Regions from separate parts of the Buttiauxella sp. AC038 genome, predicted to be linked through region 2. Evidence: predicted binding sites of a transcription regulator. Region 2 holds the regulator's gene; each other region holds the start of a gene.
What was found. The regulator Fur, encoded in region 2, represses iron uptake genes when iron is present. The targets are predictions, from matches to a motif close to ATAATAATGAGAACNACTATCAA.
Positions count from the first base shown of each region.

Region 1: the regulator Fur is predicted to act here: its motif matches at 5,391-5,413, upstream of fepB (Fe2+-enterobactin ABC transporter substrate-binding protein).
Region 3: the regulator Fur is predicted to act here: its motif matches at 3,465-3,487, upstream of exbB (tol-pal system-associated acyl-CoA thioesterase).

Region 1 is NZ_CEEDCQ010000001.1:3,800,483-3,808,057, reverse strand. It holds gene fepC (iron-enterobactin ABC transporter ATP-binding protein) at 37-837, opposite strand; gene fepG (iron-enterobactin ABC transporter permease) at 834-1,787, opposite strand; gene fepD (Fe(3+)-siderophore ABC transporter permease) at 1,823-2,812, opposite strand; gene entS (enterobactin transporter EntS) at 2,954-4,186, shown strand; gene fepB (Fe2+-enterobactin ABC transporter substrate-binding protein) at 4,295-5,239, opposite strand; gene entC (isochorismate synthase EntC) at 5,443-6,624, shown strand; gene AC0IXI_RS18145 ((2,3-dihydroxybenzoyl)adenylate synthase) at 6,625-7,575, shown strand, end outside.
Region 2 is NZ_CEEDCQ010000001.1:3,629,841-3,637,415, forward strand. It holds gene ybfF (esterase) at 1-642, shown strand, start outside; gene ybfE (LexA regulated protein) at 778-1,059, shown strand; gene fldA (flavodoxin FldA) at 1,211-1,741, shown strand; gene fur (ferric iron uptake transcriptional regulator) at 2,086-2,538, shown strand; gene chiQ (ChiQ/YbfN family lipoprotein) at 2,629-2,961, opposite strand; gene chiP (chitoporin ChiP) at 3,009-4,406, opposite strand; gene glnS (glutamine--tRNA ligase) at 4,879-6,546, opposite strand; gene nagE (N-acetylglucosamine-specific PTS transporter subunit IIBC) at 6,925-7,575, opposite strand, start outside.
Region 3 is NZ_CEEDCQ010000001.1:4,223,456-4,231,030, forward strand. It holds gene AC0IXI_RS20005 (cytoplasmic protein) at 1-373, shown strand, start outside; gene AC0IXI_RS20010 (methyl-accepting chemotaxis protein) at 443-1,894, opposite strand; gene exbD (TonB system transport protein ExbD) at 2,238-2,663, opposite strand; gene exbB (tol-pal system-associated acyl-CoA thioesterase) at 2,668-3,402, opposite strand; gene metC (cystathionine beta-lyase) at 3,591-4,778, shown strand; gene AC0IXI_RS20030 (DedA family protein) at 4,959-5,657, shown strand; gene AC0IXI_RS20035 (AraC family transcriptional regulator) at 5,666-6,556, opposite strand; gene yqhD (alcohol dehydrogenase) at 6,750-7,575, shown strand, end outside.

The sequences.
Region 1 (7,575 bases), 170 kb from region 2:
TAGGGGGGATTAGCGTAAGCGACATCCACCGATACTTCACGCCCGTCCGAGCGGCACCACCAGCGGCGTATGTGCCACCGGATCTTCAATAATCATGCAGCGCAGGCCGTAAATCGCTTCGATAAGTTCAGGGGTGACAATCTCGGTCGGTGCCCCTTCGGCGATAATCTTGCCGTCCCGCAAGGCGATTAAATGCGTGGCGTAACGGCAGGCCTGGTTCAAATCGTGCAGTACGGCGGCAAGCGTGTAACCTTGTTTTTGGTTGAGGTCGCGCAGCAATTCCAGCAAATCAATCTGGTGGCTGATATCAAGCCAGGTGGTGGGCTCATCAAGCAGCAAAATGGAGGTTTCCTGCGCCAGCACCATCGCAATCCAGGCTCGTTGCCGCTGGCCGCCCGAAAGCGTGTCGACGGGTTGATCGGCCAAATCTTCAATGTTTGTCGCTTTTAATGCCCGCTCGACCGCCTGGCTGTCTTCTTCGCGCCAGCGCGAAAACATCGGTTGATGCGGGTAACGGCCGCGAGCCACCAGTTCCGCCACACTAATATCCCCCGGAGCTGTGGAATTTTGTGCCAGCAAACCCACACGTCGCGCCACTTCTTTGGTGGCAAAACGGTGGATTTCATTGCCGTCGAGCCACACCTGGCCGTGCATCGGTTTCATCAGGCGGCTTAGCGTGCGCAGCAGCGTGGATTTCCCGCAGCCGTTGGGGCCGATAATCGCGGTAAATTTCCCGTCAGGAATGGCCACGGTCAGGCCATCGGCCACCACATGATTGCCATATCCAAGCCGTAATTTTTCGCCATGCAGGCGCGATGGAGTGGAAATCTGGCTCATTTCTTACGGGACTCCTGAATCAACAACGCAATAAGATAAATACCGCCGAGACTTACGGTGACGACGCCGACCGGTAATTGATACGGCATAAACAGATGTTGGGCGCACAGGTCTGCTGCGAGTAACAGCGTTGCGCCGCATAATGCAGATTGCAGCAAACCCCAGCGTGAAGTGGCGCTCAAACGGCGGGCGATGTGCGGGGCGACCAGCGCGATAAACGAAATCGGCCCGGCGAGTGCCGTTGCGGCGGCGGTGAGGATAACCCCCGTTAGCATCAACAGCAGGCGAGATCGCTCCACGGAAACACCGAGCGCGCAGGCGCTGTCATCGCCCATTTCCAGCAAACGCATGCGCCGCACTAACAATGCGCCAGCCACTAATGCCAGCAACATTAACGGTGCTGCCGGGAATAATTTCCCCCAGGTTAAACCGTTCAGGGAACCCGCATTCCACAGCCCTGCGGAAATAGCGGTTTCAAGCGAGGCATGCAGCAATAGCCAGGTATTGAACGCCACCAGCATGGCTCGCACGCCAATACCGATGATTATCAAACGGAAAGTTTCAATACCGTTTCGCCACGCGAGCAACCAGACCACCAGCGCAGTAATAATGCCACCAGCCATGGCGGAGGTAGCAATCGCAGTTTGATGTTGGCCGAACAGCACCATGGCGACCAGAACACCACTCCACGCCCCGGTATTAAAACCCATCACGTCCGGGCTGCCGAGCGGGTTGCGCATCAGTGACTGGAAGATGGCACCACTCACGCCCAGCGCCGCACCAATCAGCAGCGCCATGACAACGCGTGGCAAACGCCATTCAACGACGACCAGTGAGATATTGCGTGGTGCGGAGCCGAGTAGTGCGTCAATCACCTGGTTGACTGATAGTGGCAAAACGCCACTCCCCAGACTCCACAATCCGAGAATAATACTGAGCATTAATAGCATCAGGCTGCTGATTAACAGGCGAGGGGAGAGGCGGTTCAAATTCCTGCTCCTTTACGCTGGCGGCGGACTAAGTAAATGAGCATCGGTGCGCCAATAAATGCGCTCACCACTGAAACACGTAATTCGCCAGGAACCAGCATGCGGCCAACAATATCGGCGAACAGCAATAGCACCGGTGTGGCAATCAAGGTGACGGGAAGCGACCATCGGTGGTCAGCGCCCACCAGCCAACGTGCCAGATGCGGTATCATCAGGCCAATAAAAGCAATTGGTCCGACAGCGGCGGTCGCGCTGCCACACAATAAAGTGATGGCGATTAAACCGAGCAACTGAGTGCGTGCCACTTTGCTGCCAAGTGCAGTTGCGGTATCGGTGCCCATACTCAGGCTGTTTAGAGAACGACTGATAAGCAGCGCAATCGCACCGCCTGCCAGCACGGGCAAGACAATGACTTTCAACGTTGAAAGCGTACGGATATCGAGTGAACCGGCCTGCCAGAAACGTAGCTGGTCATAGACCACTGGGTTAAGTAGCGCGATGCCATTGCTTAAACCTTCGAGCACCGCACCGAGTGCAACACCTGCCAGCGTTAAGCGCACCGGGCTGAGTTGGCCGCCACCCTGACTACCGGTAAATGCCACCACCAGGGCAGCAAACAGCGCGCCTGAAAAGGCAAGCCCAAGGAGCGCCAGAGGAGAGGTCAGACTCCAGACCGCCGCACCCAACACAATGGCAAAACTTGCTCCGGCATTAACGCCAAGCAGGCCAGGGTCAGCGAGTGGGTTTCGGGTCAGGGTTTGCATCAACGCACCGGCAAGGCCCAGCGCGCCGCCCGCAAGAATACCGGCGAGCGTGCGGGGGAGGCGGGCGTCGAGCACGATAGTGCAATCCGCACTCTGGCACTGGCCGCTAAGCGCATCGATAACAACTTCAGCGGGGAGTGATTTTGCACCTAATAACAAACTGAGCGTTGCCATTAAAACGAGTAAAAACAGCAAACTCAGCAGGATGAACCAGCGTGACATACGTTGTATATCCTTCACTTCGTAGCCCTACAAAAATCATGTAAAATTAAATGATAGTTATTATCATTATCACTCTTATTTGTTTATGTTAGCATGAGCCGCCTCGCACCCGGAAAGAAAAATTCGCTTTAAGGCCATGTAATGAACCGCAATTCTTTGCTGCTTAATCTCAGTTTACTCAAGACTCATCCCGCTTTTCGTGCCGTCTTCCTCGCCCGTTTTATCTCCATTGTGTCGTTGGGGTTGTTGGGCGTTGCGGTGCCGGTACAAATTCAGACCCTGACGAGTTCTTCTTTGCAAGTCGGTCTTGCGGTGACGCTAACCGGTTCGGCGATGTTTATCGGTCTGATGATGGGCGGCGTGCTGGCAGACCGCCACGAGCGCCGCCGCCTGATTCTTCTGGCCCGTTCTACCTGCGGCGTCGGCTTTATTGGCCTGACGATTAACGCCGCATTACCTGAACCATCGCTGGCGGCGATTTACCTGCTTGGCGTGTGGGATGGGTTCTTTGGCGCGCTCGGTGTGACTGCGCTTTTAGCCGCAACACCTGCGCTGGTGGGGCGTGAAAACCTGATGCAGGCAAGTGCGATTACCATGCTCACAGTGCGCCTGGGCTCGGTGATTTCACCGATGATCGGCGGGCTGCTGCTGGCGTCGGGCGGCGTGGTGTGGAACTACGCGCTGGCATCCGTCGGCACCTTTATCACTTTGCTGCCGTTGCTGAGTTTGCCGAAACTGGCACCGCCGCCACAAGCGCGTGAAAACCCGCTGCTGTCACTGTGGAATGGTTTACGTTTCCTGGTTGGCCACCCGATTATCGGCGGCATTGCGTTAGTCGGCGCGTTGCTCACGATGGCGAGTGCGGTGCGCGTGTTATATCCGGCGCTCGCCGGGCACTGGCAAATGAGTGCGGCGCAAATCGGCCTGATGTATGCCGCCGTACCACTGGGAGCCGCTATTGGCGCGTTGACCAGCGGGCGTATTGCCCATCACGCGAGTCCGGGCATGATCATGCTGGGAACGGGTGTTGTGTCGTTTATCTCGATTGGCATTTTCAGCCTGATGCCGGTTTGGGGGCTTGGGCTGGCGTGTCTGGCGCTGTTTGGTTATCTCAGTGCGATTAGCTCTTTGTTGCAATACACGCTAATTCAGACGCTTACCCCGGACGGGATGTTAGGGCGTATCAACGGCCTGTGGACTGCGCAGAACGTGACGGGTGATGCGATTGGTGCTGCGATTTTGGGCGGAATGACCGTTGCTATGACGCCTGTTGCGGCTGCAAGCTCGGGTGGTTTTGCGCTAACGATATGCGGGGTTGTGCTGGCGATTGTGCTGGTGCAATTGCGACGTTACCAGCAAACCGTTCCTGCTTAAAACATGAACCATGTCGGATGTCGCTGTGACATCCGACATGGAAAAACCACGCAATCACCTGAAAGCAGTAGGTCGGATTAGCGTTAGCGACATCCGACATGCAATCCATTACTTACTGGCAAACAGCTTACTCATCCGCTCCAGAATCTGAGTGGCACTGTAATAATCCAGACGGAAAGTTTCAGTGCCCAGCGCATAAACTTGCTTGTGCTGCACGGCAGGCAAATGCGAAAGCAGCGGGTTGTTTTCCAGCGCGGTGGCATCTTTTTCATCGCTGGCAAACAGGAACAGACTTTCACCGTTCAAACCTGCGGCCAGGTTTTCCCCACCAAGTTGCACAATGTCATGACGTTTCCCCATGCTCTTACTGGCCTGAATTGTCGCGGGTAACGTCGACAACGTGAAGCCAAGCTGCTGAAGCAATTTCCCTTGTGCAGATTCTGACGTCCACAAGTTCGCCGAATGAGAGGCAGGGGTGTAAACCAGCGCGGTCACCGGCTGCGGTGGCAGTGCCATATGCATTTTTGCTTCGCTCAGATGCTTATCAAAACTGGCAATTCGCCCGGCGGCTTGCTTCTCATGCCCGGTGATGCCACCAAGCTGAGTCAGTAATTGCTGCCAGCTCTTGTCGTCATAATTAATCACAAGCGTTGGTGCGATGGCAGAGAGCTGCTCATAAAGGGCGAGGGCAGAATCACCACCGGTTGCACTAATCAAAATCAAATCCGGCATTTGTGCCGCGACGGCTTCGGCGCTGGCTTCGCCAATATATAAGCGTTGAACGTTACGCTCTTTAGCCACATCTCCCCACTGGCGCAGAAAACCCTGCGCGTCACCCATTCGGTTGCCGGGCGTCGTTGCACCGCTTGCGATAACGGGCGCATCAATGGCCAGCAGAGAGCCGGTTAACGTCACGCTGGTCGAAACAATACGCTGCGGTGCCTGCTCAAACGTGTGCGTACCGTGGCTGTCGGTGATGGTGCGCGGCCAGTCGGCGGCGTGGGCAAAGCTGCTCAGGCAGAAAAGGATTAGTGCGGAGAATCTGATTTTCACTCAATGACATCCTGTAGGAAATTATGCGCAAAGTTATGGTAATGCTTCTCATTTTCACTGTTATGCCATCAGGGTGCAAGCGGCACAATTGTTAAAATAAATTTGCCTTTGTTGACAGCGCGGTGGTTTCTCTTTAGGTTACGACTCCGAAATACAAATGATAATTATTATTAATATCTTTTATCATTTTTGACGGAGGATGGATGGATACGTTACTGGCCCGGCAGCCGCAAGAAAAACAGCTAACTTCTTGTGCCGATAGTTTTTTCTTTATGTCGCCTTATCGCAGTTTCTCGACAAGCGGCTGCTTTACTCGACTCGACTGCCCGGCACTTGATGGTGAAAACCTCAATGGTGGGCTGCAAAAACAGTTGCGTGAAGCGTTCGAAAACGCCAAAAAGCACGGTATCGAGAAGCCCGTTGCCGTAGGTGCAATCCCCTTCGATCCCCGCCAACCATCAGCATTGTTTATTCCTGAAAGCTGGCAGACGTTTTCACGTGCTCAACGCCAGATTGATTCCAGCCAGTGTGGTGCGGCCCAACCGCTGAACATTGCCGCGCGTAAAGCTGTCCCTGAACAAGAAAAATTTATGGCGATGGTGGCGCATGCCGCTGCCGCTACCACCCAGCCGGATATCGACAAAGTGGTGCTCTCGCGCCTGATTGATATTGAAACGGACGCGCCCGTTGACCTCGATGCTTTGCTCAATCGCCTGATTAGCCAAAACCCGACCAGCTACAACTTCCATGTGCCGCTAGCCGATGGCAGCTCGCTGGTGGGTGCCAGCCCGGAATTGCTGCTACGCAAATCGGGCAAGAATTTCAGCTCCTTGCCGCTGGCAGGTTCGGCGCGTCGCGATACAAACAATATCCAGCGCGACAGCGAAATTGGTGCGCAGCTGCTGCGCTCAAGCAAAGACCGCCACGAACACTGCCTCGTGACCCAGGCGATGCGCGATGTTTTGCAGCCGCATAGCCAACATTTAACGCTTTCCGATACGCCGGAACTTATCACCACGCCAACTTTATGGCACCTCGCGACCCCGATTTACGGCCAGGTTGAAGACCATCAACACAACGCGCTTTCGCTTGCCTGCCTGCTGCACCCAACCCCGGCGTTGAGCGGTTTCCCGCACGATGTGGCGCAAAAATTAATTGCCGAACTGGAACCGTTCGACCGCGAACTGTTTGGCGGCATCGTCGGCTGGTGTGACGCCGAAGGTAACGGCGAGTGGGTAGTCACTATTCGCTGCGCCCGCGTGGGCGGTAACCAGGTGCGCCTGTTCGCCGGAGCAGGGATTGTGCCTGCTTCCTCTCCTGAATCGGAATGGCGCGAAACCGGCGTCAAACTTTCCACCATGCTAAACGTATTTGGACTTAATTAAATGGCGATTCAATTCACTCGCTGGCCGGATGAACTGGCCGCTCGCTACCGCGAAAAAGGTTACTGGGCCGACTTGCCCCTTACCGATATTCTCAGCCGCCAGGCCAAAAACGACGCGATTGCGTTAATCGAAGGTGAGCGCCATTACAGTTATCGCGAACTCGAACTGGCCGCTACGCGGCTGGCCTGCGCACTACAGCGCCGTGGCCTGAGCCGTGGTGAAACCGCGCTGGTTCAACTTGGCAATGTGGCAGAACTTTATATCACACTGTTTGCACTGCTGAAGATTGGCGTGGCTCCGGTTAACGCGCTGTTCAGCCACCAGCGCACCGAAATGGAAGCCTACGCTAAGCAAATCGAGCCGGTGGTGCTGATTGCCGATCGCAAACACAGTTTGTTCGCTCATGATGATTTTCTCGAGTCGCTGTGCCAGCAAAACGCATCGCTACGCATGGCTGTGTTGCTCAATGAAAACGATCGTGAACGTTCGCTAAGTGCCTTCATCAACGAAGCGGAAGACAACTTTGTCGCTTCGCCATCGGCGGCCGATGAAGTGGCCTTTTTCCAGCTTTCTGGCGGTAGTACCGGCACGCCAAAACTGATCCCTCGCACTCATAACGACTACTACTACAGCATTCGCCGTAGCGTAGAAATCTGCCGCTTTGATGCGAACACGCGCTTTCTGTGCGCGATCCCGGCGGCACACAACTACGCGCTAAGTTCGCCTGGTTCGCTGGGCGTGTTTTATGGCGGCGGGCGCGTGGTGTTGGCAAATGACCCGAGTGCCACGCTCTGTTTCCCGCTGATTGAACGCCACCAAATCAATGCCACCGCGCTGGTGCCGCCGGCCGTCAGCCTGTGGCTGCAAGCGATTGGCGAGTGGGGCAGCAATAAATCCCTTGAGTCGCTGGCGTTGTTGCAGGTGGGCGGCGCACGTTTGAGCGAAGCGCTG
Region 2 (7,575 bases):
CTGCAAATCGATCTGCGCAACCACGGTTTATCACCACAAAGCTCTGAGATGAACTACCCTGCTATGGCGCAGGATGTCGTCGAAACGCTCGATGAATATGACTTTGAGAAAGCCATTATTATTGGCCATTCAATGGGTGGCAAAGTGGCGATGGCTTTGACGGCGATTGCCCCAGAGCGTATCGACAAATTAGTACTGATTGATATTGCACCGGTGGATTATCAGGTGCGCCGCCACGATGAAATTTTCACTGCAATAAATGCCGTCAGCGCCGCTTGCGTTAAAACACGGCAGCAGGCCGCGACCGTGATGCGCGAGCATCTTGATGAAGAAGGTGTTATTCAGTTCTTGCTAAAATCCTTTGCCGATGGCGAATGGAAATTCAACGTGCCGGTGCTGTGGGAGCAATATGAGAATATTGTCGGCTGGGAAAACATTCCTGCATGGAATGAACCCTCGCTATTTATTCGCGGCGGCGCATCTCCTTATGTCAATGAATCGCATCGTAGCCAGTTGCTTTCACAGTTCCCTCAGGCGCGTGCTCATGTGGTTGCAGGTGCCGGACACTGGGTTCACGCAGAAAAACCTGATGCTGTTTTGCGCGCAATCCATCGTTTTATCGACACAACAGCGGCAAACTGATTAAAAACAAACCGACTGGCCGCAAGATGTGGCTAACGCGTTGGCGCGCAAGCCATGCTGATGTATGATTGCGCGCTAAATTGCGCCAGAGCACCCCGCTCCGTGCCACCTGAATTCCCTGTCAGTAGTCTAATCATGGCAAAAGAACAAACGGACCGTACTACATTAGATCTGTTCGCGGACGAGCGTCGCCCGGGGCGACCAAAAACCAATCCGCTAACGCGTGATGAGCAATTGCGTATCAACAAACGCAACCAACTCAAGCGCGATAAAGTACGCGGCCTGAAGCGAGTGGAGCTAAAGCTCAATAACGATGCGGTAGATGCTCTCAATCAGCTGGCTGAAGCGCGCAATATCAGTCGTAGTGAATTGATTGAAGAGATACTTCTCGAACAACTGAAGCAACATCTCAGTTAGTTTTAGTGCTATGTCCTGGTATGCGATTTTGCAGTCTGTGCACACCGGGGCGATAGCAGTTTCCGCACCACGAAGTGTTCTGCTATGATTGCCCTATCTGTGGCCAAATAGCAGCCACCATACCATTAAGTATCAAGAGGTTATTTTACTCATGGCAATCGTAGGCATTTTTTTCGGCAGCGACACTGGTAACACCGAAAATATCGCGAAAATGATTCAAAAACAGCTCGGTAAAGATGTTGCTGAGGTGCATGACATTGCTAAGAGCAGCAAAGAAGACCTGGAAGGCTTCGACATTCTGCTTCTCGGCATTCCAACCTGGTACTACGGCGAAGCCCAGTGTGATTGGGACGATTTCTTCCCAACTCTGGAAGAAGTTGATTTCAATGGCAAACTGGTAGCGTTGTTTGGTTGCGGTGACCAGGAAGACTACGCAGAATACTTCTGTGACGCATTAGGCACTATCCGCGACATCATTGAGCCGCGCGGTGCAGCTATCGTCGGTCACTGGCCGACTGCGGGTTACCATTTCGAAGCATCTAAAGGTCTTGCAGACGATGACCACTTTGTTGGCCTGGCGATTGACGAAGACCGTCAACCAGAACTGACTGCTGAACGCGTTCAGAAATGGGTTAAACAAGTTTCTGATGAGCTCAACCTGGCTGATATCATCAACGCCTGATTCTAAACCCTGGCTACTTTAAGATGCAGGCTGGCAATAAACCTGCATATTCAAGGGCGATGGGCATCAATGTGGCGAGACTATTGGGTTTCGCCACATTGATAGTTATTTCCGATTAAAATAATTGCTACAAATTTTTAACTTTTCAGCTTGTCCCTGTACAATGAACTCCTGACAAATAGCTATCAAGGCCATCAAATCGCGACTCAACCGCAATTTTTTAACTTGGTTATGCATAATACTTGCGGTTCCCATTTAGAAGGGGCAGTTCTATAATGAGACGCATTCATCTTAACGCTCACCCTGACTCCGAGCGAATCGTTAAGCAACAGGACAATTTCCGCATGACTGACAATAATACCGCATTAAAGAAGGCCGGCCTGAAAGTCACGCTTCCTCGATTAAAAATCCTTGAAGTGCTGCAGGGGCCGGTGAACCACCACGTCAGTGCGGAAGACTTATATAAACGTCTGATTGATATGGGCGAAGAGATTGGTCTCGCCACCGTTTATCGTGTACTAAACCAGTTTGATGATGCAGGCATTGTGACGCGCCATAACTTCGAAGGCGGCAAATCCGTATTCGAACTGACACAGCAGCATCACCATGACCACCTGATTTGCCTGGACTGCGGCAAAGTAATTGAATTCAGCGATGATTCAATCGAAGCCCGTCAGCGTGAAATCGCATCACGTCATGGTATTCGTCTGACTAACCACAGCCTGTACCTTTATGGTCATTGTGCTGAAGGTGATTGCCGTACCGACGAAAACGCACACGAAATCAGCGAAAAGTAATCTGCACCTCCGGCACCCAGAGTTGGGTGTCAGGCAATAAAAAAACCGGTGAGGAAGCTCATCGGTTTTTTTATTGCCTGAATACAGCGATTACTTATTGTTGGCGCGGATCTCTTGCCAGATTTTATCGCATTTTGCTTTCACGGCCTGGTCATTACCGGTACGTGTTGCCTGAATGCAGTTCTGGTAATCCAGGGTACGAACCGTTTCTTTCTTCGCAAACTCCTGGTGTTCCTTATCCTGAGCCAACACATTCAATACGCTTTGGCAGGCCTGAATTTTATCCGGATTGCCTTCTGCGGTGTTAATACAGGCGCTATACGCTTGTTTTAGTTTTGTGTCTTCCGGAGCCGTTTTAGGTTGTTGCTGCGCACACGCACTTAAACCTAACGCCATCACCACAGTCAGAACGATTTTTTTCATGTTTGATATCCTTAAGAAAACCGGGCGTTTTCACGCCCGGATTCGAATCAGAAGATGGTGAACGGTGCGATGACGATGAATTTCACGTCGCGCTCATCCTGGAAGATGTTGCCGTAACCACCGCCCCAGCTTGGGATGTCTGAATGGTTGTCGTACTGAGTGAAGTGCAGTTTGAACAGCGTGCCTTTCGCACGACCATCCTGAACGGTGTACAACGCATCAAGGCTGTACGCAGATTCTTTCAGGCGATTATCAGCATCGTAGTAACCGTCAGTGGTTGGTTTAGAGCTTGGTTTAGCATCCCATGCGTACACATAAGAAGCACCCACTGCCCAACCTGCCAGGTTCCAATTGCTCAGGTCATACATCGCGCCTGCAAATACTGCTTTTTCACCGTTGGCGTTGAAGTCAGAGCGGTTATCCCACCACACATCAAGACGACCGTTTGAAGATGCATAAGTTGGGGTCATACGCTGCAGGAAGTAACCTTGCTGGCCATCGGCCTTAACAATAGTTCCTTCAAGACGCAAATCAACCTGACCCACTCTGTATCCGAGAGTCAATGCCTGCAACCATGCAGTGCCGTCGTACAGATCGTTAACGCTGCCATCTGAAACTTTGTCACGCGTACCGTAGAACTGGTAGCTGGTTGTTAACGGGCTGCCCGCGATATCAAACTTATAGCTTGCTTTGGTGAAATACTGATCAACGTAGCCTTCAGCCTGCCCAAATGCCGCTTCGAGAATGAAATCATTTTTGAAGTCATACTTCGCGCCAAGAGAGTGTAAATATTCAACTTTGGTTTTTTTGTCGTTCTGATAGAACTTGTCCATTTCCAGGTGCCATGGAGCTTTGTACTCGTTGGTCCACATGTAGGAGAAGCTCAGCGCACCAGAATCGCCGTAATCAAAGTTTGCACCGGCTTCAGCGCCCTGGTAAGTACCAGGCATGAAGCTCCAGTGTGGTGCGAGCAAGGTTTGCCCGGTTGGCTGAATGTAACCGCCACGTGCCCAAACCGGGCCGTATTTGAATTTAGCTGCGGCTTTATAGAGGCTAATACCGCTCTTATCACCTGAGTAATCTTCGTCGTAAGCTTTGTTTACAGAGGAGAATGCGATTTCGTTCGGGTGACCGCTGTTACCATTTTCTGCCATTTCGATAGCAGTAAAGGCCGCAATATCCAGACCGAACATGTCAGCGGCGAAACCAGACTGGAAGTCCAGGTTGGCGTTCCAGGTGGAATGCGCAAGGTTAGTTTCATATTTATCAGTCGTAACATCTTTACGGTCACGCTCACGCTGCCAGTAATAAACACCACCGGTCAGAGTCGAGTCATCAACAAAGCCTGCTGCGCTTGCCTGAGGGATGACTACAAGTCCTGAAAGAGCCGTGACACCTGCAATTGCAAGCGCCAGTGCACTACGTTTGCCACTAAACGTACGCATATATTATTCCTCTTTGACGTATCAATAATCGCCGGACGTTAAAAGACGCCTTATGGCGAAAAAAAGTAAAAATGCCTAACGGCTAAAGCGGTTATGAATATTTGCCCGCATTACTGCTGCCCTTAAGACTATTTTTCGCGACGCGAATTATCAATGACTTTGTAAGAGTTCATTCCGATATTATGACAGAGAGCACATAATTTATGAGCATTTGTAACAAATAACGACACAAGAGTTTTATCTTGATAATTACTATTTATAAAATACAAAACTCCATATGAGAGCGCTCACATAATTAAAATAAGAATTTTTAATGTTCCGAGGTTGACCATAAAAAGTAGAGAGGAAGAAGTGTAAATAACATTAATTCGCAACGCGAATGTGAAGATATATTTAAGCAAATGATTATAAAGCGAAAAAAAACGCCGCAATTTGCGGCGTTTTTGTCAGATATTGACCTAGTAAAAAGGGACTATTCGCCCATTTTCGCCCAAGTATCACGCAAGCCAACGGTACGGTTAAATACCAGTTTTTCGGCAGTTGCATAACGGCTGTCCAGGCAAAAATAACCTTCGCGCTCGAACTGATACGCTTTGCCTTTTTCGGCATTTTGCAGACTTGGTTCGACGAAGCCTTGTTTGATAACCAGTGATTCCGGGTTAATCGTTGCAAGGAAATCTTCTGCAGCCCCTGGGTTTGCAACACTGAAAAGGCGGTCATAAAGGCGAATCTCAACAGGCAATGCATGTTCTGCACTCACCCAATGAATCACACCTTTAACTTTACGGCCATCAGCTGGGTCTTTGCTTAATGTGTCCGGATCGTAGGAGCAATGCAGCGTGGTGATATTCCCTGCATCATCTTTCTCAACGCGATCGGCTTTAATCACATATGCATTACGCAGGCGTACTTCTTTGCCCAACACCAGACGCTTATATTGCTTGTTGGCTTCTTCACGGAAGTCAGCACGATCGATATAGATCTCACGGCTAAACGGCACCTGACGGCTACCCATCTCTGGTTTGTTAGGATGGTTAGGCATCGTTACCATTTCAACTTCACCCTGAGGGAAGTTTTCGATGATAACTTTAACCGGGTCGAGAACAGCCATAGCGCGTGGTGCGTTCTCATTCAGGTCATCACGAATACAAGATTCCAGAGATGCCATTTCAACGGTGTTGTCTTGCTTAGTCACACCAATGCGCTTACAGAACTCGCGAATAGAAGCGGCGGTATAACCACGACGACGCAGACCAGAGATGGTCGGCATACGTGGGTCATCCCAACCCTCTACAACCTTCTCAGTCACCAGCAGGTTAAGCTTACGCTTAGACATGATGGCGTACTCGAGATTCAGGCGAGAGAACTCGTACTGACGCGGATGCGCAGGAATTGTGATGTTATCCAACACCCAGTCGTACAAACGACGGTTGTCCTGGAATTCCAGCGTACAAAGCGAGTGTGTAATGCCTTCCAGCGCATCGGAAATGCAGTGGGTGAAGTCGTACATTGGGTAGATGCACCACTTATTACCAGTCTGGTGGTGTTCGGCAAATTTAATACGATAAATCACCGGATCACGCATCACGATAAATGGCGAAGCCATATCGATTTTCGCACGCAGGCACGCAGTCCCTTCAGCGAACTCACCGTTACGCATCTTCTCGAACAGCGCGAGGTTCTCTTCAACCGTACGGTCGCGATATGGGCTGTTTTTCCCAGGCGAAGTCAATGAGCCGCGATATTCACGAATCTGCTCCGGAGTCAGTTCGTCAACATACGCCAGACCTTTATTGATCAGCTCAACCGCATAGTTGAACAACTGATCGAAATAATCTGAAGAATAACGCACGTTGCCAGACCAATGAAAACCAAGCCATTCAACGTCGTGCTTAATTGAGTCTACGAATTCGATGTCTTCTTTTACTGGGTTGGTGTCATCGAAACGCAGGTTGCACTGGCCTTGATAATCTTGCGCGATACCAAAGTTCAGGCAGATGGATTTTGCATGACCGATATGCAGATAACCATTTGGCTCTGGCGGAAAACGGGTGCAAATACTGTCGTGCTTACCATTGGCCAAATCTTCATCAATAATCTGGCGAATAAAGTTAGTTGGGCGGGCTTCTGCCTCACTCATCGCGGGTTCCTCTGTGCAAAAACTTTAGTTATCGACACATGATCTTATAAGCAAGCGTCGGAAACAACCTTTAGTTGCATAAATAAGGGTATCGGGGAGGACGGACGGGAGGGCATAAAAAAGCGGCTGGAGAAAAGACTCTCCAGCCGCTAAAGGCACAATCTTACCCTTCATACTTCAAGTTGCATCTTTGTTGGCTACGTTCACTCACCCGACAAATCTGCCAGGAGCAGATTTGAACGCTGTGAGTAGCACCCCGAAGGGGTGAGGCCCACGGATGGGCCGAGTAATCAACTTAGTACACTAAGCTCATCGGGACTCGTTCTCTTGCCGCCGCGATGCAACTCGCATTATTTTGGGTACATAACTCAGGAGCGATTATTTGCCTTTAATTTCGTACAGAGGTGTTTGCCCCGCAACAACAGAACCTTGTGCCTGGAGTACCAGACCACTGTAGTCGTCGATGTTGCTACAAACTACTGGGCTAATCATGGAGCGGGCATTAGCATTCAGGAAATCAAGATCCATTTCCAGAATCGGCTGGCCAGCAACCACTTCAGCACCCTCTTCTACCAAACGAGTAAAGCCCTGGCCGTTCAGTGCAACAGTATCAATGCCCATATGGACAACGATTTCTGCACCTTTCTCGGTTTCCAGGCAGAACGCATGGTTGGTATTAAAGATTTTTACGATAGTACCGGCAGCTGGAGCGACAACTGTTTTTCCAGTTGGCTTAACAGCAACACCATCACCAACAGCTTTGCTGGCGAAGGCTTCATCAGGAACCTGATCCAGCGCAACCACATCACCTGTCACTGGTGAAACCAGAGCAGCGATGGTTACAGCATTTGGAACTGCTTGTGGTTTAGCAGCAGCCACTGGCGCCGCGGCAGCTGTACTCACAGGAGCAGCAGCAACTTCACCTACAGTCTTCATAGAGTTGGCGATTTTCTCAGCTACAAAGCCAACAATAATTTGCACGCTGGTTTTGTTCAGACGGATAACACCGGTTGCACCCAGACGTTTCGC
Region 3 (7,575 bases), 590 kb from region 2:
AATTCCCCCTCTTCAAACGGCTGCACCATCTGACGATACCGCGTCTGACAATACGTTATTACGTGAAAATATTGCCGCGCTGGTACAAATTAAAAATGAAAATATTGCTCGTATCGCGCAAGGTCAGGTCAATATCACTGCGGCATTGGTTGAACAAAAATGGCATAACCGCCATCAAATTTACCCATATCGTGTGAAAGATGAGATTTACGGCGCAGTTCTCAGCGAGATCATCAGCCACCAGCCCAGGCTTAAAACCGAAGTTCTGGCTCGACTGGAGGCGGTGTATCAGAAGTTGAGAGATGAAGAAGCACAAACGCTCTCACGTACGCGTGCATTGCTGGAAAACAGTTACAAAACTCCGCATTTATAAGATTTCTGGAGCGCCTGCGGCAAGCAGGCACTCTTTTTTGCGACATAAATACGCTCTCAAAACCTGTTATCAGGCCAGACGAAATACTGAGATTGCCTGCTGTAAATCATCCGCCTGTTGCTGTTGTTGGCGCGCGGCCTGTACGGTTTGCGCAGTATGTTCCACGTTATACCTCACGCTTTCATCGATACTGGCGATGCTCTCATTCATTTGCGTGATGCTGATGCTTTGCTGGCCACTCATATCGGAAAGCTCTTCCACCAACTCTGCCAACGCATTGATGGAACCAATCACTTCACGCATGGTTTGCCCCGCGTTCTCCACTTGTACCGAGCCTGTCCGAGTACACTCTACCGATACGCTTATCAACTGGCGAATGTCTTTGGCCGCGTTTTCGCAACGTAACGCCAACGTGCGTACTTCAGAAGCTACCACCGCGAATCCTCGACCATGAGCGCCTGCCCTGGCTGCTTCAACGGAGGCATTTAGCGACAAAATATTAGTCTGGAAGGCAATGCCATCGATCAGTTCAAGAATGTTGCTGATGTGGTCAGACTCTTCGCGGATTTGTTCCATAGTGAGTGTGGCAGCATCAATACTGACTCCACCTTTGCTGGCGAGATTACTTGCCTGAGTGGCAAGCATTCTGGCACTTTGCGCTTTGTCACTCGTCGAGACTGCGGAGGAGCTGAGCTGTTCCATGGCACTGGCAGCAATGGCAAGTGCAGCTGCCTGCTCGTCAGTGCGTTTAGACAGTGCGGTATTACGCTGGATGATACTTTCCGAAGCTGTGAGTACTGATGCCACACCAGCGCTCACCTGGCTTAGCGTGTTCCTCATCGTGGTAAGCGTAGTATTAAAGGTTTGAGCAAACGGTGTGCGGCTTTCTCTTTCACTACGTGTAAGGGTCAGGCAACCCGGCTGGCGATTTATCTGTGCTGCTAACTGTGCCACTTCGCTGGCTGAACGTGCGTCATCGGCCATGCGCAATGCCATGTAAATGAGTATCGCCGTTTGTGCCACCACAAAAATGGCATGGAATACCACCATATGAATGCCGGGATGCATAAAGCAGGTGATACCGAATAAGTCATTAGCTTGCAGCCAGGCAAATAAAACATGGTGAAGTGCTGCAACTACGGCCCCCATTAATAATGGTCTATAATCGCGATAAGCTAATAATGCTGATAGTAATACAAAAACCGAAAAGTGATATTCAGTTTCACCGTCACCTAATTGAATGAGCAATGCGGCAAAACCGATTAATGTGAACGCATAATACAAGCGGGTAAATAGCGTACCGGGTAGTAATACTTTGATAACACTGGAACTCAACGCAAGTAAACTGCCCGCTACCAGCGCCACCGGGATCGCATCATAAGCCCACCCCACCGCTAGGGAAATAACAAACATTCCCCACACGACCCAAAACATTAAAACATCAGCATGCAGATAAATGCTTCTCAGAGACACCACGTCGGGCTGTTTATTGCCAGTATGCAAAACAGTCATCGTTGCCATATTATTATCCACGCATTTGTCATTATGTATTTTCATGACGGAATAATCCCACATATACCCAAAATAATTCGAGTTGCAGGTAGGCTGCAAGGGAGCAAATCCCCAGGAGCTTACTTAAGTAAGTGACTGGAGTTTGTGAGTGCAACCAACACCCCTGCGGCTCGAAGTATGACGGGTATAGAAATAGCATAGATAAACATTGTTTTATCGCGAATAAGTTTCACACGTTATCAATAATACGTTCGTGTGATTTTAAAATTTGAATTAAGTCAGACGGGAATGCGGACAAAAGAAAAACGGCCCGTTAGTTGAGCTAACGGGCCGTTGTAAGATCATGCAAAAATTATTTGGCGGCAGTGACTTCTTGTCCCACCAACCCAATCTTCAAATACCCTGCCTGATGCAGCGTATCCATCACGTTCATCATGGTTTCATAATCAACCGTTTTGTCTGCGCGGAAGAAAATCGTGGTGTCTTTCTTGCCTTCAGTCGCAGCCATCAGAGCATTGATCATGTTCTCTTTGGTCACTTCATCATTGCCAATAAACATCGTGCGATCGGCTTTGACAGACAGGTAGACCGGCTTTTCCGGGCGCGGTTGCGGCTGGCTTGAAGATGCAGGAAGGTTAACCTTCACATCCACTGTCGCAAGCGGTGCGGCCACCATGAAAATAATCAGCAATACCAACATGACATCGATAAACGGTGTCACGTTGATTTCATGCATTTCGCCGTTATCGTCGTGGTTTTCGTTAAAACTCATTGCCATGGGATCAACCTACACGCAGTTTCTGAGCCGTACGTACCGGGCGAGCCTGAGAGCTAGCGTCTAAATCCAGGTCACGGCTTTGCAACAACAGAACCTGAGCCGCAACGTCACCCAAAGAAGCTTTATAGCCACCAATAACACGAGCAAATACGTTGTAGATAACCACCGCAGGAATTGCTGCAATCAGGCCGATAGCCGTTGCTAACAATGCTTCTGCAATACCAGGTGCCACTACAGCAAGGTTAGTGGTTTGCGACTGCGCAATACCAATAAAGCTGTTCATGATGCCCCAGACCGTACCAAACAGGCCGACGAACGGAGAGATCGCACCGATGGTCGCAAGGAATCCATTACCACGCCCCATGTGGCGACCCGCTGCCGCAACACGACGCTCAAGGCGGAAACCGGTACGCTCTTTAATGCCTTCGTTATCTTCGCTGCCTGCGGAAAGTTCAAGCTCATTTTGCGCTTCATTGATAAGCATTGCGCTCAAGCTCTTCGCATCAAATGCTTCAGCCATTTCACTGGCTTCGTTCAGAGAGCGGGCATTAGCCAGTTGTTGCTGTTCACGCTTCAAACGACGCTTTTGCGAGGATAGCTCAACACTTTTGCTAAAGAAGATTGCCCATGTGACGACAGAGGCCAGAATCAGGCCGATCATCACAATCTTTACCACGATGTCGGCATGTTGATACATGCCCCAGACAGAGAGGTCTGTCTGCATCAAATTATTCGTCACTCTTACTCTCCACCACGAAATGATACAAAAACTGTGCGCAATAATATCAAAACGACATCGAATTGATAGTAGTTCTCATTAGTATTTAAAGAGTGCCTTAAATTGTCTATGCATTCCTTGCGCTTACGCAGCAAAAGCATGATAAGTTAGATTTAGACATCCAGATGGTTAAACAGGGTAAAGTGAAGATGAGTAAAAAGCACATTGAAACGGCGCTGGTTAATGCCGGGCGCGATAAAAAATTCACCCAGGGTTCGGTTAACAGCGTCATTCAACGCGCTTCCTCGTTGGTTTTTGAAACTGTTGAAGCTAAAAAACAGGCGACGGCTAACCGCGCGAAAGGCGAACTTTTTTATGGTCGCCGTGGCACCCTGACCCACTTCTCTTTACAAGAAGCGATGTGCGAACTCGAAGGCGGCGCGGGTTGTGCGCTTTACCCTTGTGGCGCCGCAGCCGTTGCCAATGCGATTCTGGCGTTCGTCGAGCAGGGCGACAATGTACTAATGACCGGCTCCGCCTATGAGCCAAGCCAGGACTTCTGCACCAAAATTCTCGCCAAACTCGGCGTGAGCACCACCTGGTTTGACCCAATGATTGGCGCAGGCATCGCAGAACTTGTGCAACCCAATACTAAAGTCGTATTTCTGGAATCGCCTGGCTCTATCACAATGGAAGTACATGACGTTCCAGCCATTGTTAAGGCGGTACGCAGCGTTGCCCCAGACGCCATCATCATGATTGATAACACCTGGTCGGCAGGCATTCTCTTTAAGGCGCTGGATTTCGGTATCGATATTTCGATTCAGGCCGGCACCAAATACCTGATTGGCCACTCGGATGCGATGGTTGGCACAGCTGTATCAAATGCACGTTGCTGGGATCAGCTGCGTGAGAACTCTTATCTGATGGGGCAAATGTTGGATGCCGATACCGCTTATATGACTAGCAGAGGTCTACGCACTCTTGGTGTGCGCCTGCGTCAACATCATGAAAGTAGTTTGAAAATTGCCGAATGGCTGGCACAACACCCGCAGGTTGAACGTGTTAATCACCCTGCACTGCCCGGCAGCAAAGGGCATGAATTCTGGAAACGAGACTTTACAGGTAGCAGCGGCTTGTTCTCATTCGTGCTGAAGAATCGTTTAAATAACGAGCAATATCAGCACTACCTGGACAATTTCCACTATTTTAGTATGGCCTATTCCTGGGGCGGCTATGAATCGCTTATCCTTGCCAACCAACCGGAAGAGCTCGCTGAGATTCGCCCGGCAGGCGGCGTAGACTTCACTGGAACGCTAGTGCGCGTACACATTGGCCTGGAAAATGTTGACGATCTCATCGCGGATCTTGAAGCAGGTTTCCAACGGATCGCCTAAAATTGCCAGAAGTGGACGTCCATAAGGACAGTTTTTGCTATTCCATAATGATTTGTTGAGCCTGCGATCAAGATGTCGCAGGCTTTTTAGCGTTACACTAGGTTCCTAAAACTAAGGTGTGCCTAATCTAACTACTGTAGATTCAGGCCTGCTCAATAAAGCGGTTCCACAGGATTTGCCATGGCTGTTATACACAATATCGTTCAAGCGCTTTGGCAACATGACTTTGCTGCACTCGCGGACCCTCATGTTGTTGGAGTGGTTTATTGCGTCATGTTTGCGACGCTGTTTCTCGAAAATGGATTACTGCCCGCCTCGTTTTTGCCAGGCGACAGTCTGCTATTACTCGCAGGAGCGTTAGTGGCAAAAGGGGTAATGAATTTCGTCCCGACAATCGTTATTTTAACCGCGGCGGCAAGCCTCGGTTGCTGGTTGAGCTATGTGCAAGGCCGCTGGCTTGGTAATACCCGGGTGGTGAAAAGCTGGCTGAAACAACTTCCACCGCAATATCACGAGCGAGCGACGGTGATGTTTGACCGGCACGGTTTATTCGCTTTGTTAGCTGGCCGTTTTTTGGCGTTTGTGCGCACACTGCTGCCAACCATGGCGGGCATTTCTGGCCTTAGCAATCGCCGCTTCCAGGTATTTAACTGGCTGAGTGGGTTGTTGTGGGTTGGTAGCGTCACCAGCCTGGGTTATGCCCTGAGCATGATTCCATTTGTGAAACGCCACGAAGATCAGGTGATGACCTGCCTGATGATTCTGCCGATGGTTCTGCTGGTTGTGGGCCTGGTAGGCACGCTATTTGTGGTTATCAAAAAAGATTTAACCCCGCATAAAAATTACAGAGTGGGTAATGCGAAATTATCCACTCTGTAAGCTTCAGCTTAAATGACTCGCATACGCGCGGCATCTTCCCCCGGGGTCACCCCAAAGTAGCGTTTAAACTCGCGGCTAAACTGCGAAGCACTTTCATATCCCACGTGAATAGCCGCAGCACTAGCTTTCAGCGCATCATGCAAAATCAACATCCGCGCTTTATGCAGGCGGTAGCTTTTAAGGTATTGCAGCGGCGAAGTACTGGTCACCGATTTAAAGTTATGGTGAAACGCAGAGACGCTCATATTCGCTTCAGCTGCAAGTTGGTCCACTGAGAGGTTCTCGGTGTACTGCGTTTCAATACGACGCAACACACGGCTAATCAGGCTGAAATGCGTCTGCCGACTGACCAATGCCAACAATGCTGCACCGCATGACCCCACCAGAATGTGATAGAGGATCTCGCGGATAATTTGTTTACCCAAAATACGCGCGTCGAGCGGATGCTCCAGCACGTCCAGCAAACGTTCAGCCGCGCAAAGGATCTCTTCGGAGAGCTCAGCTGAGTTAATACCGGTTGAACAGGTCTGCGGGTGCGATAAATCATCCTCGCCGATATCCATCAGCAAATCCTGCAACTGCAAAATATCGATATTGATACGCACCCCAGCCAGCGGTACTTCAGGTGTGGCGAAGGTTTCACATTCAAACGGCAGCGGTACTGTCAGCAGCAGGTATTCATTGGCGTCGTAGCGGAAAACACGATCGTTCAGATAACCCGTTTTATGACCCGAAAAGAGAATAATGATCCCCGGTTCATACATTACTGGCGTGCGCGCATAAGGTTTAGTGCCATACAATAAAGTAACGTTTGGCAATGAAGAAAGACCACTATTTTCTTTTTGTATCAAATAATTAATCTTATTTGTTAATTGCTGGCAAATCTCTTTCCGCTTCATTCCCTTCCGCTCCACAAGGCTGTTATGACGTGATAAGTCTGCGACTTATTTTTATTTTTCTCCAGAGGAAAGTAGAAATAGGCAAGACAAAGGCAGGAATAAGCATTGAGAGATAGCCATCTGAAGCCGACAATGGCTACCATCAAATTCGATAAGTATTGTCTCTAACGATCCAAACCACAGGAATCAAATAATGAACAACTTCAACCTACATACCCCAACTCGCATCCTGTTTGGTAAAGGCGCTATTTCCGAATTGCGCGCACAAATTCCTGCTGATGCCCGCGTATTGATCACCTACGGCGGCGGCAGCGTGAAGAAAAATGGCGTACTGGACCAGGTTTACGCTGAACTTAACGGGCTGGATGTACTGGAGTTCGGCGGCATTGAGCCGAACCCGACTTACGAAACGCTGATGAAAGCGGTCGAAATCGTTCGCCAGCAGAAAGTCACTTTCCTGTTAGCCGTTGGTGGCGGTTCTGTGCTGGATGGCACTAAATTCATCGCCGCAGCAGCCAACTACCCGGCTGATATCGACCCATGGAACATCCTGCTGACACACGGCAACGATGTTACGAGCGCAATCCCGATGGGCTCTGTTCTGACGCTACCTGCGACCGGTTCTGAATCCAACAAAGGTGCCGTAGTTTCTCGCCGTGAAACAGGCGACAAACAAGCGTTTATGTCTGAACACGTGCAGCCTGTATTCGCGGTACTTGACCCGGTTTACACCTACACTTTGCCACCTCGCCAGGTTGCAAACGGCGTAGTCGATGCCTTTGTTCACACCGTTGAGCAGTACATCACTTACCCTGTGAACGCCAAAGTACAGGACCGTTTTGCCGAGGGCATTCTGTTAACGCTGGTTGAAGACGGCCCAATTGCACTGAAAGAGCCAGAAAACTATGACGTGCGTGCCAACGTAATGTGGGCGGCGACCATGGCATTAAACGGCCTGATCGGTGCAGGTGTGCCGCAGGACTGGGCAACTCACATGCTGGGTCATGAACTGACTGCGA